DNA from 4 places in the Streptomyces bikiniensis genome. Region 4 is predicted to be linked to each of the others. Evidence: riboswitches for the same ligand, from Rfam matches in the RefSeq annotation. Region 4 holds a riboswitch; each other region holds the start of a gene.
The links. Region 4 has a riboswitch for cyclic di-AMP ahead of OO47_RS29235 (LysM peptidoglycan-binding domain-containing protein). Riboswitches for the same ligand answer to the same signal wherever they lie in the genome.
Positions count from the first base shown of each region.

Region 1: it holds a riboswitch for cyclic di-AMP, as region 4 does, so the genes downstream of both, OO47_RS26625 (C40 family peptidase) here and OO47_RS29235 (LysM peptidoglycan-binding domain-containing protein) in region 4, are expected to answer to the same signal.
Region 2: it holds a riboswitch for cyclic di-AMP, as region 4 does, so the genes downstream of both, OO47_RS03250 (M23 family metallopeptidase) here and OO47_RS29235 (LysM peptidoglycan-binding domain-containing protein) in region 4, are expected to answer to the same signal.
Region 3: it holds a riboswitch for cyclic di-AMP, as region 4 does, so the genes downstream of both, OO47_RS28110 (M23 family metallopeptidase) here and OO47_RS29235 (LysM peptidoglycan-binding domain-containing protein) in region 4, are expected to answer to the same signal.

Region 1 covers NZ_JNXJ01000041.1:3,986-8,013, reverse strand. The annotation lists gene OO47_RS26635 (8-amino-7-oxononanoate synthase) at 1-1,267, shown strand, start outside; gene OO47_RS26630 (ATP-binding protein) at 1,429-1,866, shown strand; gene OO47_RS26625 (C40 family peptidase) at 2,368-2,844, opposite strand; cyclic di-AMP (ydaO/yuaA leader) riboswitch at 2,848-2,978, opposite strand; gene OO47_RS26620 (hypothetical protein) at 3,380-3,676, opposite strand; gene OO47_RS26615 (ATP-dependent Clp protease proteolytic subunit) at 3,684-4,028, opposite strand, start outside.
Region 2 covers NZ_JNXJ01000003.1:204,646-208,673, forward strand. The annotation lists gene OO47_RS03245 (PP2C family protein-serine/threonine phosphatase) at 1-835, shown strand, start outside; cyclic di-AMP (ydaO/yuaA leader) riboswitch at 1,100-1,246, shown strand; gene OO47_RS03250 (M23 family metallopeptidase) at 1,258-2,388, shown strand; gene OO47_RS03255 (aldo/keto reductase) at 2,475-3,455, shown strand; gene OO47_RS03260 (PrsW family intramembrane metalloprotease) at 3,452-4,028, opposite strand, start outside.
Region 3 covers NZ_JNXJ01000047.1:53-4,080, reverse strand. The annotation lists gene OO47_RS28120 (M16 family metallopeptidase) at 1-374, shown strand, start outside; gene OO47_RS28115 (M16 family metallopeptidase) at 401-1,768, shown strand; cyclic di-AMP (ydaO/yuaA leader) riboswitch at 2,026-2,188, shown strand; gene OO47_RS28110 (M23 family metallopeptidase) at 2,202-2,972, shown strand; gene OO47_RS28105 (GntR family transcriptional regulator) at 3,174-3,857, shown strand.
Region 4 covers NZ_JNXJ01000052.1:20,013-24,040, forward strand. The annotation lists gene OO47_RS35640 (transglycosylase family protein) at 1-658, shown strand, start outside; cyclic di-AMP (ydaO/yuaA leader) riboswitch at 917-1,090, shown strand; gene OO47_RS29235 (LysM peptidoglycan-binding domain-containing protein) at 1,094-1,819, shown strand; gene eno (phosphopyruvate hydratase) at 2,144-3,430, shown strand; gene OO47_RS29245 (FtsB family cell division protein) at 3,531-4,001, shown strand.

The sequences.
Region 1 (4,028 bases), on a different contig from region 4:
GACACGGGCGGACGACGCACAGGCGTATGAAACCCGGGCCGATGATGTACGGGCGCACGAGACACAGGTGGACGGCGCACAGGCGTACGAGACCCGGGCCGGCGACGTACGGGCCGCGGGCCCGCGCCGCGCCGCCTTCGACTGGACCGAGGCCGAGGCGCGCCGCCGGGCCGACGCCGGCCTCGTCCGCGCGCTGCGGCCCCGGGCGGCCGACTCCGACCTCCTCGACCTGGCGGGCAACGACTACCTCGGCCTCACCCGCAGGCCCGAGGTCACCGGGGCGGCCGCCGAGGCGGCCCGGCGCTGGGGCGCGGGCTCCACCGGCTCCCGGCTCGTCACCGGCACCACCCTGCTCCACACCGACCTGGAGCGCGAACTCGCCGCCTTCTGCGGCTTCGAGGCGGCCCTCGTCTTCTCCTCCGGCTACGCCGCCAACCTCGCCGTGCTCACCGCGCTCGGCGGCCGGGACTCCCTGATCGTCTCGGACGCCGCCAACCACGCCTCCCTGGTGGACGGCTGCCGCCTGGCGCGCGCCGGGACCGCCGTCGTCCCGCACGCCGATCCCGAGGCCGTGCGGAAGACCCTGGAGGCGCACCCCGGGCGCCGGGCCCTCGTCGTCAGCGACTCCGTCTTCTCCGTCGACGGCGACCGGGCCCCGCTCGCGGACCTCGCCGCCGCCTGCCGCGCGCACGGCGCCGGTCTCGTCGTGGACGACGCCCACGGCTTCGGGGTCCTCGGCGACGGGGGCCGGGGCGCGGTGCACGGGGCCGGGCTCGCGGGCGACGAGGACGTGGTCGCCACCCTGACCCTCTCCAAGTCCCTGGGCAGCCAGGGCGGCGCGGTCCTGGGCCCGGCCCGGGTGATCGAGCACCTGGTGAACGCCGCCCGCACCTTCATCTTCGACACCGGCCTCGCCCCGGCCGCCGTCGGCGGCGCCCTCGCGAGCCTGCGCCTGATCGCCGCCGAACCGGGGCTGGCCGAGCGGGCCCGTACCGTCGCCACCGCCCTGTACGAGCGGCTGACCGCGGCCGGTCTGACCGCGGCCCGGCCCGACGCGGCCGTGGTCTCGGTCCGCGCCCCTTCCCCGGAGGCGGCACTGCGCTGGGCGGCGGACTGCCGGGCACGAGGCCTGGCGGTCGGCTGCTTCCGTCCCCCGTCCGTCCCCGACGGCGTCTCGCGGCTGCGCCTGACGGCCCGCGCCGACCTGACGGACGCGCAGATCGGCCGCGCGGTGGAGACGATCCTGGAGACCGCGCCCGCCGCCTGACGTACGCCCAAGGGCGTTCAGGCGTCGTACGGTTCACCGCTTCGGGCGACAGATGCGGTATTGCCCTGGTGGAACCCGATACGGCGCGGCACCATCGGTGGGACTCTGACGCGCAGTGCGATCCGGGGCGGTGGCCCCGGCGGGAAAGGGACAGAGTCGCCATGGCAGACCATCAGGAAGCATCCGTCACCCTGGCGAGCGAGCCCGCCTCGGTCCCCACCGCCCGGCGGTACGTCGCGCGGGTCCTCGCCGACTGGGGCCTCGACGCGCTCTCGGACCAGGCGGACGCGGTCCGCCTGATCGTCTCGGAACTGGCCACCAACGCCGTCCTGCACACCTTCGGCCAGTCGCCCACCTTCACGGTCGACGTACGCCTGGAGCGTGGGGAGCAGCTCCACGTCGGCGTCACGGACAGCCATCCGCGCCGCCCCCGCCGCCTTCCGGCGGCGGTCCAGCAGGACAACGGCCGCGGCATGGCCATCATCCGCTCCCTCGCGGTGGAGTCCGGCGGCCGCCTCTCGGTGACCCCCACCCCGGACGGCGGCAAGACGGTCGGCATCACCCTGCCGTGGAAGGCGGCGGCGCCGGTGGTCTGTTAGCCGGGGCCGTTCGCGAAACCACGGGACCCCGCCGGGCCGGGTACGACCGTCGTCTCAGCGCCGCCCGGTACGCACACGACCCGCGCGTACCTCCCGGAACTGTTCCCGTGGTCCCTCTCCCGGTGCGCGGAGAAGAGCAGCGGCAGCGGAACGTCCCCGGCGGACGGCCGCTCCGTGCCCACCGGCAGCCGGGGCAACCCGCCGAACCGCCCGACCGGAGGACCACCGCTGTCTCCGAACAACCCGATCGACGGACGAGGGTGCCGGCCGGACCTGCTGACCTCGTCGTCCGGGCCGCCCGATTCGAGCGCTGTCCGACGAGACTCCCCCTGATGGTCCGTGCCCGGGAGGACACCCCCCCTTCCCGCCACCCTCCTGCCGGTCGGAGGGCCGCGGCCGGGCAGCGGTCCGCCGATGTGCCCGGAGGCCGGGGCGGGAGGGGCGGCGGCGCCACCGCACCCCCGGCTTCCTCCACCGCGCCCGGTCAGCGCCCGGGCGGGGTCACCGGACGCGTCCGTAGGAGACCTTCGACGTCCAGATCTTGTCGAGCTTCACCCAGGAGCCCGTCTTGGGCGAGTGCCAGAGCTTGCCGCTCCCGGCGTAGATGCCCACGTGGTAGACCTTCCCGCCGGAGTGGAAGAAGACCAGGTCCCCCTTCTGGCGGCCGGAGGCGGAGACGCGGCTGGTCTTGTTGTACTGCTGCTGCGCGGTGCGGGGCAGCGACTTGCCCGCCTGCTTGTACGCGTAGAGCGTCAGGCCCGAGCAGTCGAACCGGGAGGGGCCGGTGGCCCCGTAGCGGTAGGGCGCCCCCTTCTTGGAGGCGGCGACGCTCAGCGCCTTGTTCGCGTGTGCGGTGGCCGCCTGGGCCTCCGGTGCCGCGCCCGGCGCGAGCAGCGTGCCGCCGACGGCGGCGAGGGTGAGAGCCGAGACGGCTCCGGCCCGGGACAGCAGGGACGGGACGTGCATCTGCGCACTCATGCGCAACCCTTCGTCAGCCGCCTGTGAAGGATGACCTGTCGGGTTCGGGCAGGCGAAGATGCCCGGCCGCGGCTGCGGCTTCACCCCAAGGGCCGGCCCCGCTGCGGAAGCAGCGCGTACGGCCCGTACTGCTCGGGTCCTCCACTCCTGCCGATCCAATCCTGTCGACCAGGCGTCCGGGACGGCGGCAGGACTCGGCGTCCGCCCGGACCGCCCCGCCTCGGATGGCGGGGGCTTGTCGTCGGCAGGGATCTTGCCCCACAGCTTGGTCGAAATCCGAGTGGAAACAGCGATATGTGAGAGTCCTCACGACTGATCCATTCGGGTGGACAGGATGGTTTCGTGATCGTCGGAGGTTTGGGCGACGAGCCTCGCACCAGCAAAGGAACGCCCGATTCCGCCAGATGTGTACACCCCGTGCGCAACTCGCCCGAGCCATATGTCGACTCGTCGACTCCACCGAACGGACGAGTGCTTCCGGCATGTCGTGTCGGCCGTCCGGCCCTCGACACGACATGCCGGAATGTCAACTCCGTCATGCCCGGGGGAGCGTGACCCGGTGCGCCCGCCGCTCCCCGTCCAGCACCCGCAGGGCGCGCGCCAGGGTGTCCGCGTGGATCTCGCTCTCGCCCCGCGCGTGCATGAGCGCCAGGGCCCCGCGCAGCTCCTCCGCGCGTCCCACCAGGGCCTGAGCCGCCCTCAGGGCGCCATAAGTGTGCGTGCTCCTGGACGGATTGATCCTCCCCAGGAGGTCGACGGCCGCGAGGTACGCGTCGACCAGTCCGCCTTCGGCCCGCGTCAGGGCGGGCAGCGGCGGCAGTTCGGGAACCACGGTCCGCTCACCGCGCCGCGCCGCCGGCCGCGGCGCGCCGGCTCGTGATCACGTGGTCCACGAGGCCGTACTCGACCGCGGCCGGGGCGTCCAGGACCGTGAGGCGGTCGAGGTCGGCGTCGACCCGCTCGCTGCTCCGTCCGGTGTGCTCGGCGAGGAGCCCGGCCATCAGGGCGCGCTGGCGGAGCAGTTCGCGGGCCTGGATGTCGAGATCGCCCGGCTGCCCGCGCAGGGGCTCCTCCACGGCGGGCTGCCGGAGCGTGACCCGGGCGCCGGGGAGCATCGTGCGCTTGCCCGGGGTGCCGGCGGCGAGCAGGACGGCGGCGGTGGAGGCGGCCTGCCCCAGGCAGGT
Region 2 (4,028 bases), on a different contig from region 4:
CGCCTCGGCGCGGGTCATCGCGGAGACCGCACAGAAGGCGGTGCTGCCGACGCCCGCCGAGCGGATCGGCGGGCTGCGGTGCGCGGCCCGCTACGAGGCGGCGCAGGCGGACGCGTTCATCGGCGGCGACCTCTTCGCCGTGCAGGACACCCCGCACGGGGTGCGGCTCGTGGTCGGGGACGTGCGGGGCAAGGGCCTCGACGCGGTCGAGGCCGTCGCCGTCGTCATCGGGGCCTTCCGGGAGGCGGCCGAGCAGGAGCGGACCCTGGAGGGCGTGGCGCAGCGGCTCGAACGCGCACTGGACCGGGAGGGCACCCGCCGGGACAGTCTCGACGCCGTCGAGGGGTTCACCACCGCCGTCCTGGCCGAGGTCCCGCGCTCCGACGGCAGCGGCACCTTCGACGGGTTCGTACGGGTCGTCAACCGGGGGCACCCGTCCCCGCTGATGCTGTACGGCGACGGGCGGGTCGAACCGGTCGACCCGAGCCGGCCCGCGCTGCCCCTCGGCATGGGGGACCTCGCGTCGTGGCCGGACCGGGCCGAGGCCCGGCCGTACCCGCCGGGCACGACGCTGCTCTTCTACACGGACGGCCTCTCGGAGGCGCGGAACGCGCAGGGCGTCTTCTACGACCCGGCGGAGCGGCTGGCCGGGCGGGTCTTCCCCGGGCCCGAGGAGATGCTCGACGCGCTCGTGGACGACGTACGGCTCCACACGGGCGGCGGGGCGACGGACGACATGGCGCTGCTCGCGCTCAACCGCCCGACGGCGGGGCAGCCGGAGCGGCGCCGCACGATGTCGGTGGTGCCGCCCGGCGGGCCCGGGTCCCGGCGCTGACCGGCCCCTCGCCTCTCCCCGACCGCCCGGCGGGCCCCGTCACCAGGGGTAGTCGAGAGGTCTCCCTGCGATAACAATTGATGCACCGTCAGGAATCGGGGGTTTCGCCGTTTCCGGATCCGTCCTTGCTGAAGGGGGGTCAAGTCTGACCATTCCCTCTCAATTCAATGAACGATCAAGAGGAGCGGCTTGGAATCGGGACCCCCTGTCTATTAACGTTCGATAACGCAGCGCGGTCGTCCCAGCCGTCGCAAGAGACGGCACCGTGCGCACGCGCCGAATCCCGAAAGGGAACCGGGGAACCACCATTTGGGGTGAATCGAGCCCTTCGCACTCGTGCGTCCGGGCCCGTAGGAGACCTTCCTGCTCCGAACCCGTCAGCTAACCCGGTAGGCGAGAAGGAAGGAAAGGAGCGCGCCTCCGTGGCGTCCAACACCCCTGCCCCCGAAGCTCCCTTCGATGCCTTCGGCGGCGGTGCGGCCCCCTCCGCCCCGGGTACCGAGTGGAACCCCACCGAGGATTCCCTCCGCGCCCAGAACCGCTCCGGCGGCCGGCACCGGGTCGTCAAGCAGCGCTCCAACTTCGCCCGCTCCTCCACCGTCCTCGGCGTCGGCGTCATCGCCGCCGTCGGCGCGGGCGGCCTCGCCACCGCGCAGGAGAAGCCCCCGGTCGCCATATCGCTCCCGGACCTCCCCGACCTGAACCTGCCCGACGCCCACGACCTCCCCGGCGTCGGCGCCCTCCTCCCCGAGGAGGAGCCGGAGGCGGTCCCCGCGGACCGCGCCAACCCGAACCCGCTGACCTCCGCCACGTACACCACCGAGGCCGACGAGCGGGCCGCGCGCACCGGTCAGGTCACGCAGGCGAGCCTGACGACGGCGGACGCCCCGAGCACCGCCGACGCGGGCGAGGCCCTGCGCGCCCGCATCCTCCAGCAGGCCGAGCAGCAGCAGGCCTCCGCCGACGCCGCCGAGAAGGCCGCGGCGGAGAAGGCGGCCGCCGAGAAGGCCGCCGCCGAGGCCCGGGCCAAGGCCGACGCCGCCGAGAAGGCCGCCGCCGAGGCGAAGGCGAAGGCCGAGGCGGAGGCCAAGGCCAAGGCGGAGGCGGAAGCCAGGGCGAAGGCCGAGGCCGAGCGCCTCGCCAAGCTCGCCGCCAGCTACTCGATGCCCCTCTCCTCGTACTCCCTCACCGCCACCTACATGCAGTCCGGCTCGATGTGGTCCTCCGGCCACCACACGGGCCTCGACTTCGCCGCCCCCACCGGCACCCCGCTCAAGGCGGTCCACGGCGCGACGGTCAAGTCGGCGGGCTGGTCCGGCTCCTACGGCTACCGGATCGTCCTGGAGCTGGAGGACGGCACCGAGGTCTGGTACTGCCACCTCTCCTCCATGACGGTCTCCGCCGGCCAGACCGTGGGCACCGGCGAGACGATCGGCCGCGTCGGCGCCACCGGCAACGTCTCCGGCGCCCACCTCCACCTGGAGGTCCACCCCGGCGGCGGCGACGGCGTCGACCCGGCGGCCTGGCTGCGCTCCAAGGGCCTGACGGTCTGACCCCTCCCCGGACTCCCGGGAACCCCCTTCCCGGATTCCCGGAAGCACGCGGAATAGGCCCGGCGACGGGGACCGTTGACCACCCCATGACCTCTCTCCGTATGCTGGGCACGTCCGACCTGCACGTCTTCCCGCTCGCCCTCGGCGGCAACGTCTTCGGCTGGACCGCCGACGAGGCGCAGTCCTTCGCCGTCCTCGACGCCTACGCCGCCGCCGGCGGCAACTTCGTCGACTCCGCCGACGTCTACTCGGCCTGGGCCGAGGGCAACGAGGGCGGCGAGTCCGAGACCGTCATCGGCCGCTGGCTCGCCTCCCGGGGCAACCGCGACGACGTCGTCGTCGCCACCAAGGCCGGCGCCCACCCCCGGTTCAAGGGGCTCTCCGCCCCCACCGTCAAGGCCGCCGCAGAGGAGTCCCTGCGCCGCCTCGGCACCGACCGCATCGACCTGTACTACACCCACTTCGACGACGAGTCCGTCCCCGTCGAAGAGATCGTCACCGCCCTCGACCAGCTGGTGCGGGACGGCAAGGTACGGGCCGTCGCCGCCTCCAACATCTCCCCGGAGCGGCTCCGCGCCTCCCTCGACTTCGCCGAGGCCGAAGGACTCGCCCGCTACGTCGCCCTCCAGCCGCACTACAACCTGGTCTCCCGCGAGACCTACGAGGGCCCGCTCCTGGAGACCGCCGAGCAGGCGGGCCTCGCCGCCGTCCCGTACTACGGCCTCGCCTCCGGCTTCCTCACCGGCAAGTACCGCCCCGGCACCGCCGTCGACAGCGCCCGCGCCGCCGGGGCCGGCAAGCACCTCGACACCGAACGGGGCCGGGCGGTGCTCTCCGCGCTCGACGCGGTCGCCGGGGCGCACGGCGCCGAGCCCGCCTCCGTGGCCCTCGCCTGGCTCGCCTCCCGGCCGACGGTCGTCGCGCCGATCGCCTCGGCCCGTACGGTCGAACAGCTCCCGGCCCTGGTCGCCTCCGCCGGCCTGGAGCTCACCGAGGAGGAACTGACCCTCCTGACCGAGGCGTCCGAGGTGCCCGAAGCGGCCGGGGCCTCCGGGGACCGGGGCTAACTGCGGTACGGGTTGTAGCCGCCGTAGTCCAGGTACTGCGGCGGCGCCCACGCCCGGCCCGTCGCCCGCGCCGCGTACGTGAGCGCGGGCGAGGCGACCGCCCGGCGCTGCCACAGGTGGTGGAGGAGTTCCTGCTCGCGGGCCGCGAAGTCGGGCCCGGCGGTGCCGCGCCGGGCCCGGTCCCGCAGGAACGCGAGGGTCGTCGCGAAGGACTCGTACTCGGCGACGGCCCGCGCCCCCTCCTTGCCGTACGTCCGGGCGGCGTAGGAGCGGGCGAGCTGCCGGGCCCGCATCGAGGAGAGCGCGAGCGGCTCGGCGGGGGAGAGCCAGCCGGCCGCCGCGTACGCCGGGAGCTCCCCGGAGACCGTGCGCAGCTCCCGCTGCCGGCTCCACACCGCGAGCCAGGTCAGCAGGCCGAAGGCCGGCATCATGAGCGCCCCGTACACCGCGTAGAAGATCCAGGGGCCGCCGAAGGTGGCCGAGCCGTTCCAGGCGGCGTGCATGCCCATGGAGAGCAGCAGCCCGGCGAGCGGCAGCAGCACCTTCCGCAGCCGCTTCCCGCGCGGGGCGAGC
Region 3 (4,028 bases), on a different contig from region 4:
TGGACGTCAAGACGTCCGGCGGCGTCGAGGTCCCCGAGATCGAGGCCGCCGTGGACGAGGAGCTCGCCCGGTTCGCCGCCGAGGGCCCCACGCCCGAGGAGATGGAGCGCGCGCAGGCCCAGCTGGAGCGCGAGTGGCTGGACCGGCTCGGCACCGTCGCGGGCCGCGCCGACGAACTGTGCCGGTTCGCCGTGCTGTTCGGCGACCCGCAGCTCGCCCTCACCGCCGTCGACCGCGTCCTCGACATCACCGCCGAGGAGGTCCGGGAGGCCGCCGCGGCCCGGCTGCGCCCGGACAACCGCGCGGTCCTGGTCTACGAGCCGGTGGGCACCGAACAGAGCGACAGCGACGAGGAAGAGGGAGCGGACCAGTGACCGACGCTGCCGCGTCTTTGACGAGCATGGAGTTCCACCCGCAGCCGGCGCCGGGCACCGCCCGCCCCTGGGCCTTCCCGGCCCCGGACCGCGGCACCCTGGAGAACGGTCTGACCGTCCTCACCAGCCACCGCCCCGGCCAGCAGGTCGTCGCCGTGGAGCTCTACCTGCCGGCCCCGCTGGACGCCGAGCCCGCCGGCCTCGACGGCGTGGCCACCATCATGGCCCGCGCGCTCTCCGAGGGCACCGACAAGCACAGCGCCGAGGAGTTCGCGGCCGAGCTGGAGCGCTGCGGCGCCACGCTCGACGCGCACGCCGACCACCCGGGCGTACGGGTCTCCCTGGAGGTCCCGGTCTCCCGGCTGCCCAAGGCGCTCGGGCTGCTCGCCGAGGCCCTGATCGCCCCGGCGTTCCTGGACACCGAGGTCGAGCGCCTGGTGCGCAACCGCCTCGACGAGATCCCCCACGAGACGGCCAACCCGGCCCGGCGCGCCGCCAAGCAGCTCTCCAAGGAGCTGTTCCCGGCCGACTCCCGGATGTCCCGGCCGCGCCAGGGCACCGAGGAGACCGTCGCGGCGATCGACGGCGCCGCGGTCCGCGCCTTCTTCGAGGCGCACGTGCGGCCCGCCACGGCCACCGCCGTGGTCGTCGGCGACCTGACCGGCGTCGACCTGGAGAAGGTCCTCGCGGAGACCCTGGGCGCCTGGACCGGTGAGCCGGGCGAGCCGCTGCCGATGCCGCCGATCACCGCCGACGACACCGGCCGGGTCGTCATCGTGGACCGCCCCGGCGCCGTCCAGACCCAGCTCCTCATCGGTCGGATCGGCCCCGACCGGCACGCCCGCGTCTGGCCGGCCCAGGTCCTCGGCACGTACTGCCTCGGCGGCACCCTGACCTCGCGTCTGGACCGGGTCCTGCGCGAGGAGAAGGGCTACACGTACGGCGTGCGGGCCTTCGGGCAGGTGCTCCGCTCGGACGCCGGGGGGAACGGCGCGGCGATGCTCGCCATCAGCGGCTCCGTCGACACCCCCAACACGGGCCCCGCCCTGGACGACCTGTGGAAGGTGCTGCGCACCCTGGCCGCCGAGGGGCTCACGGACGCCGAGCGGGAGACCGCCGTGCAGAACCTGGTGGGGGTGGCGCCGCTCAAGTACGAGACGGCCGCCTCCGTGGCCGGGACGCTCGCCGACCAGGTGGAGCAGCACCTCCCGGACGACTTCCAGGCCCAGCTGTACGCGCGCCTGGCCGAGACCGGCACCGTCGAGGCGACCGCGGCCGTGGTCAGCGCCTTCCCGGTGGACCGGCTCGTCACGGTCCTGGTGGGCGACGCGGCGCAGATCGCGGAGCCGGTGCGGGCGCTCGGCATCGGTGAAGTGACCGTCGTCACCGGCTGACAGGACGGGCGGACGAACGGACGAGCGGACGGAGGGCCCCGGCGTGACGGAAGGTCAGGGCCCTTCGCCCGTCCGTGCGAGTCCCGTGCGGGGGTCGCGCGGAAACCCTCCGGCGAATTGTCCGGATTGAAAGCAAGCGTGATCATCTGCCCTGTGGCATGCCTTACAAAAGACCATGTTCGGTTGGTGATCGACTGGGGCTCCGCATAGCGTCGGTGCGGCTGTTCGCCAGTTGCACCCGCCGCGCCCGCGGCACCGGACAGTCATCGCCGAGTCCCCGTCAGGCGCGAGCCTGGGGAGCCGGGGACCCACGCAGTCCCTGGGGTGAATCGGACGCCTTCGCCTCGTGCGGAGGGGCCCGTAGGAGACCTTCCTGCTCCGAACCCGTCAGCTAACCCGGTAGGCGAGAAGGAAGGAAAGGAACAACGTCTTCATGGCGTTCACCCGTGCCACCGGGAAGCATCGTGGTTCGAGCCGGATGGCGCGCCGTGGCGCGGGCATCGCCGGCGCGGCGACCCTCGCCACCACCGGCGTCATCGGAACCCTCGCCTCCCCGGCGCTCGCCGCCGACACGGACAACCGCTCCCCCGAGGACACCGGGCTCACCAAGGTGATCACCGAGGACTCCCTCGTCGACCGGCTCAACGCCCAGGCCGACGCCCAGGACCGCGAGGCCTTCGAGGCCCTCGCCGAGCAGAAGGCCCGCGCCGAGGCGAAGCGCAAGGCCGAGGCCCGCGCCAAGGAGATCCGCGAGGAGAGGGCCCGCGCCGCCCGCGAGGCCGAGCGCCGCCGCCTGAACTCCTTCCAGCTCCCCATCGCCGGCTCGTACGTCTCCACCGGCTACAGGACCGGCGGCTCGCTCTGGTCCTCCGGCAGCCACTCCGGCGTCGACTTCCACGCCGCCTACGGCAGCCGGGTCGTCTCCGTCGGCTCCGGCACCGTCGTCGAGGCCGGCTGGGGCGGCGCGTACGGCAACAACATCGTCATCCGGATGCACGACGGCACGTACACCCAGTACGGTCACCTCTCCTCCATCGGGGTGTACGTCGGCCAGACCGTCGAGCCGGGCCAGCAGATCGGCATCTCGGGTTCGACCGGCAACTCGACCGGGCCGCACCTCCACTTCGAGGCGCGCACGGGCGCCGACTACGGCTCCGACATCAACCCGATCTCCTACCTCCGCGCCCGCGGCGTCACCGTCTGACCCGCCCCACCGCCCCACTCGCGTCGCAAAAGCCCCGGCTCGTGCTGAGCCGGGGCTTTTCGCCGTCCCCTCGTCCGCCGAAAGGCGGCCAGGGATTCCATGGGGCATCGGAAATTCCGGCATGCTGCAATAGAGTCGCGGATCAGGCGCAGAACAGGCGCCGCTCGAATTGTCTCGCGCGGACCAAGGCGGAGGTCGGACATGCGCATTCCCGCGCATTCGGTATGCACGGCGATCCGGGACGACATCGTCTCCGGCGTCCTTGAGCGGGGCAGCCGGCTGACCGAGGAGCAGCTCGCCCGCCGATACGGGGTCTCCCGCGTCCCGGTCCGCGAGGCGCTGCGCACCCTGGAGTCCGAGGGCTTCGTCCTCACCCGGCGCCACGCGGGCGCGCACGTCGCCGAGCCCACCGAGCAGGAGGCGGCCGACCTGCTCGACATGCGGGCGCTGCTCGAACCGCTGGGGGCCGCCCGGGCCGCGCAGCGGCGCACCGACGCCCACCTCAAGGTGCTGCGCGGCCTGGTCAGACTGGGGCAGGAGCGGGCCAGGCGCGGCCAGGGCGAGGACCTGCGCTCGCTCGGCGGCTGGTTCCACGAGACGCTCGCGCAGGCCTCCGGCAGCCCGCCGCTGACGGCGCTGCTCACCCAGCTGCGGCACAAGATCGCGTGGATGTACGCGGTGGGGCAGCCCGAACGGCCGGTGGAGACGTGGGCCGAGCACGGCGCGATCGTGGACGCCGTGGCGCGCGGCGACGCCGAGCGGGCGAGGGCCCTCACCGCGCTGCACGTGGAGCGCTCGACGCCGCTGCACCGGCTCAAGAGGCCGGAGCGGGGACGTGTGAGGGTTTCGCAACACGTCGTCAACACGACGAGTGCCCGGAATTAACACGCGCACCGTATACAAAGAATAGAAATACCACGGGGCTTTTCGTGCTGCCCGGAAATGGGGGGCGCGGGGGAGCGGGGTGGAAAAGCGAAAGGCCGTGGCCGCCGGAATTCCGGCGGCCACGGAGGGTTTCTCAACCTGCTTTGCGAGCTTGCCGGTTGACCTGACAGC
Region 4 (4,028 bases):
GTCCACCGGGGCGCCGGAGTCCTCCGCGACGCCGTCCGCCCCCGCCGCGCCCGCAACGCCGTCCGCACCGTCCTCGCCGTCGGCTCCCGCCGTCCCGGCGGACCCGACCGCGCCGACCGCCCCCGCGACGCCGTCCGCGCCGACCCCGCCGTCCGGATCGACCGGATCGACCGGGGCGACGAACCCGGCGGACCCGACGCTTCCGGCCGACCCGACGGTCCCCGTCACCCCCAGTGAGTCCGTTACGCCCGGTACGCCTGTTACGCCCGGTATTCCGGGAGGTGAGGGAGCGTCGGTCGCGCCCGGCACGGGCAAGCACCGGGGCGAGGCCGCTCCGGAAGAAACCGGCAACCCGGACACTTCCGCCGAATCCGGCCGACATGCCTCAGGTAAGGGTGAGTCGCCCGAAGAAACCGAATCGACCCCCGTCGCCGACGAAGCGAATGATTCGGACGTAACGGACAGTCAGGGCTCTTCGGGTGAATACGTCGTGCGACCGGGTGACAGCCTTTCGGGTATCGCCCAGGCGAACGAACTCCCCGGAGGCTGGTCCGCCCTCTACGACGCCAACAAACGGACCGTGGGCATCGATCCGGACCTCATCCTCCCTGGTCAGAACCTTGATCTGACGCCGGGTTCGGTCTCGACGGCCGGGTAGTTCGTGGGCGTATGTCCGGTTCCGGACGAGTGAGACATGGGTCTCTTTGTCCCAACTGGCGTGTCGCGCCCGCAAACTCCGCTTCCGTCGTCTCTCACCTGCGCAAACAGTCCCCTCCGAAGGGCAAGAAGAGGCGAAATTCGTCATATGAGCCTCTTTGAACTTCGGAGGGTTCTGTGTCTACGGTCGTCACCGCTCGCCACCGCGGGCCCCGTCGACCGAAACGCCGAATCCTGCCGTCGGCCGATGGGAACAGTCGTCGCGCAAGCGCCGGAGGCAGGAGCGGGGGACCCAAGGTAAGCGCCGGGCCCGGCCGTCGAGACAGACGGCCGACGACCGGCTTGGGGTGAAGCCGCGTGCTAGGACACGCGGCCGGGCAACTCTTCGGCCCGAACCCGACAGCTCACCTCGCAGGCGTCGGTGAGGAGAATTCCCATGCTGTTTTCCGTCAAGGGCAAACACCGCCGTCCCTCCAGGGCCACCCAGCTCGCCGCGCTCGTCGGCGTCACCGGTGTCGCCGTCGCCGCCCCGCTGATGACCGCGGGCACCGCCTCGGCCGCCACGGCCTCCGAGTGGGACCGCGTCGCCCAGTGCGAGTCCGGCGGCAACTGGTCGATCAACACCGGCAACGGCTACTACGGCGGCCTCCAGTTCTCGGCCTCCACCTGGGCCGCGTACGGCGGCACCGCCTACGCCTCCACCGCCGACCAGGCCTCCAAGTCGCAGCAGATCGCCGTCGCCGAGAAGGTCCTCGCGGGCCAGGGCAAGGGCGCCTGGCCGAGCTGCGGCGTGGGCCTCTCCGGCGCCTCCTACGACGGCGGCGCCGCCGAGAGCGCGCAGCAGGAGCAGCCGAAGCGGCAGCCGGAGCAGAAGAAGCAGCGCACGGCCGAGCAGCCGACCACCCGCAGCGAGCAGCGCCAGGCCCCGAAGCAGGAGCGCCAGGCCGCTCCGAAGGGCACCCAGAAGACCGTCACCACCCCGACCGGCAAGACGGTCAAGAAGGGTGACGGCGAGTACGAGGTCGTGGCCGGCGACACCCTCAGCAAGATCGCCCAGGCGCAGGGCGTCAAGGGCGGCTGGGCCCAGCTCTTCGAGCTCAACGAGGACGTCGTCGAGAACGCCGACCTGATCTACCCGGGCCAGCAGCTCCACCTGAAGTGAGCCCGGCGGGTCGCGTGAGTCCGGCGGCTCACGCGCCCCCGAAGACCCTCCCGCGGTGACCCACCCCGGCCCGGCGCGCCCGTCCCCCGTGCGCGCCGGACCGGGGTTCCGCCTTTCACCGGGGCCTCCCGAGGCCCACCTGATGACTACCGTCCAGTAGATCCGGGGCCCTTCGCCCCCCTATGCGTGCCCTTGGGTCCTTTTTCGTCCCAGGGGGCGGGCGCCCGGCCGGTCGGAGCCTCCGGGGCGGTTAGGCTCTTGCCGCAAGGCCAAGCGACCCTGCACCGACCTTGCGTCACATCCCGCGTCACATCCCAGAAGGAGATGCTCGTGCCGTCCATCGACGTCGTCGTAGCCCGGGAAATCCTGGACTCCCGAGGCAACCCCACGGTCGAGGTCGAGGTCGGCCTCGACGACGGCAGCACCGGCCGTGCTGCCGTTCCGTCCGGCGCCTCCACCGGTGCGTTCGAGGCCCTTGAGCTCCGCGACGGTGACCCCAACCGCTACCAGGGCAAGGGCGTCGAGAAGGCCGTCCTCGCCGTCATCGAGCAGATCGGCCCGGAGCTCGTCGGCTACGACGCCACCGAGCAGCGCCTGATCGACCAGGCCATGTTCGACCTGGACGCCACCCCGGACAAGTCCTCGCTCGGCGCCAACGCCATCCTCGGCGTCTCCCTCGCCGTCGCGCACGCCGCCTCCGAGGCCAGCGACCTCCCGCTCTTCCGCTACCTGGGCGGCCCGAACGCGCACCTGCTGCCCGTTCCGATGATGAACATCCTGAACGGCGGGTCGCACGCCGACTCCAACGTGGACATCCAGGAGTTCATGATCGCCCCGATCGGCGCGGAGTCCTTCTCCGAGGCCCTCCGCTGGGGCACCGAGGTCTACCACACCCTCAAGTCCGTCCTGAAGGCCAAGGGCCTCTCCACCGGTCTCGGCGACGAGGGCGGCTTCGCCCCGAACCTCGGCTCCAACCGCGAGGCGCTCGACCTCATCCTCGAAGCGATCAAGCAGGCCGGCTACGTGCCCGGCAAGGACATCGCGCTCGCGCTCGACGTCGCCGCCTCCGAGTTCTACAAGGACGGCACGTACGAGTTCGAGGGCAAGGCCCGCTCGGCCGCCGAGATGACCGAGTACTACGAGGAGCTCGTCGCCGCGTACCCGCTGGTCTCCATCGAGGACCCGCTGTTCGAGGACGACTGGGCCGGCTGGAACGTCATCACCGAGAAGCTCGGCGACAAGGTCCAGCTCGTCGGCGACGACCTGTTCGTCACCAACCCGGAGCGCCTGGCCCGGGGCATCGAGGAGAAGTCCGCGAACGCCCTGCTCGTCAAGGTCAACCAGATCGGCTCGCTGACCGAGACCCTCGACGCCGTCGAGCTGGCCCAGCGCAACGGCTTCAAGTGCATGATGTCCCACCGCTCCGGCGAGACCGAGGACGTCACCATCGCCGACCTGGCCGTCGCCACCAACTGCGGCCAGATCAAGACCGGCGCCCCGGCCCGCTCCGAGCGCGTCGCCAAGTACAACCAGCTGCTGCGCATCGAGGAGATCCTCGACGACGCCGCGGTGTACGCCGGCCGCAGCGCCTTCCCGCGGTTCAAGGGCTGACACCCGCTGCGCCCTTCCGCAGGGCGGCTTCCGTACGTCCCCGTACTCGGTCCCGTACCGTGTGCGGGGACGTCCGCGTGAACAGGGGAGGCGACACGACATGGCCGTGAAGGACCGGGACCGGTTCTCGACCGCGACCCGGCTCAGGCTGCTCGGCGAGCAGACCGCCGCCCGTGTCTACCGCTCCCAGACCCGCCGCCAGGCCCGCCGCTCCCGGCTCACCGGCCGCGCGGCCTTCCTCGCCCTCGTCGTCTGCTCCCTGGTCGTGGCCCTCGCCTACCCCATGCGCAGCTACGTCTCCCAGCAGGGCGAGATCGCCGAGCAGGAGCGCCGGGCCGCCGAGGCCGCCCGGCGGGTGCAGGAGCTGAGGGACGAGAAGGCCCGCCTCCAGGACCCGGCCTACGTCCGCCGCCTCGCCCGCGAGCACCTGCACTACGTGCTCCCCGGCGAGACCGGCTTCACCGTGAACGACCCCGGCGCGGAGCAGCGGCCCCGCGCCGACCAGGGGGCGGCGGACCGCCCCTGGTACGACAACCTCTGGGACGGCGTGGACAACGCCGACCGCCGCTGACCCCCGTACGACCGACGACCTAGGCAA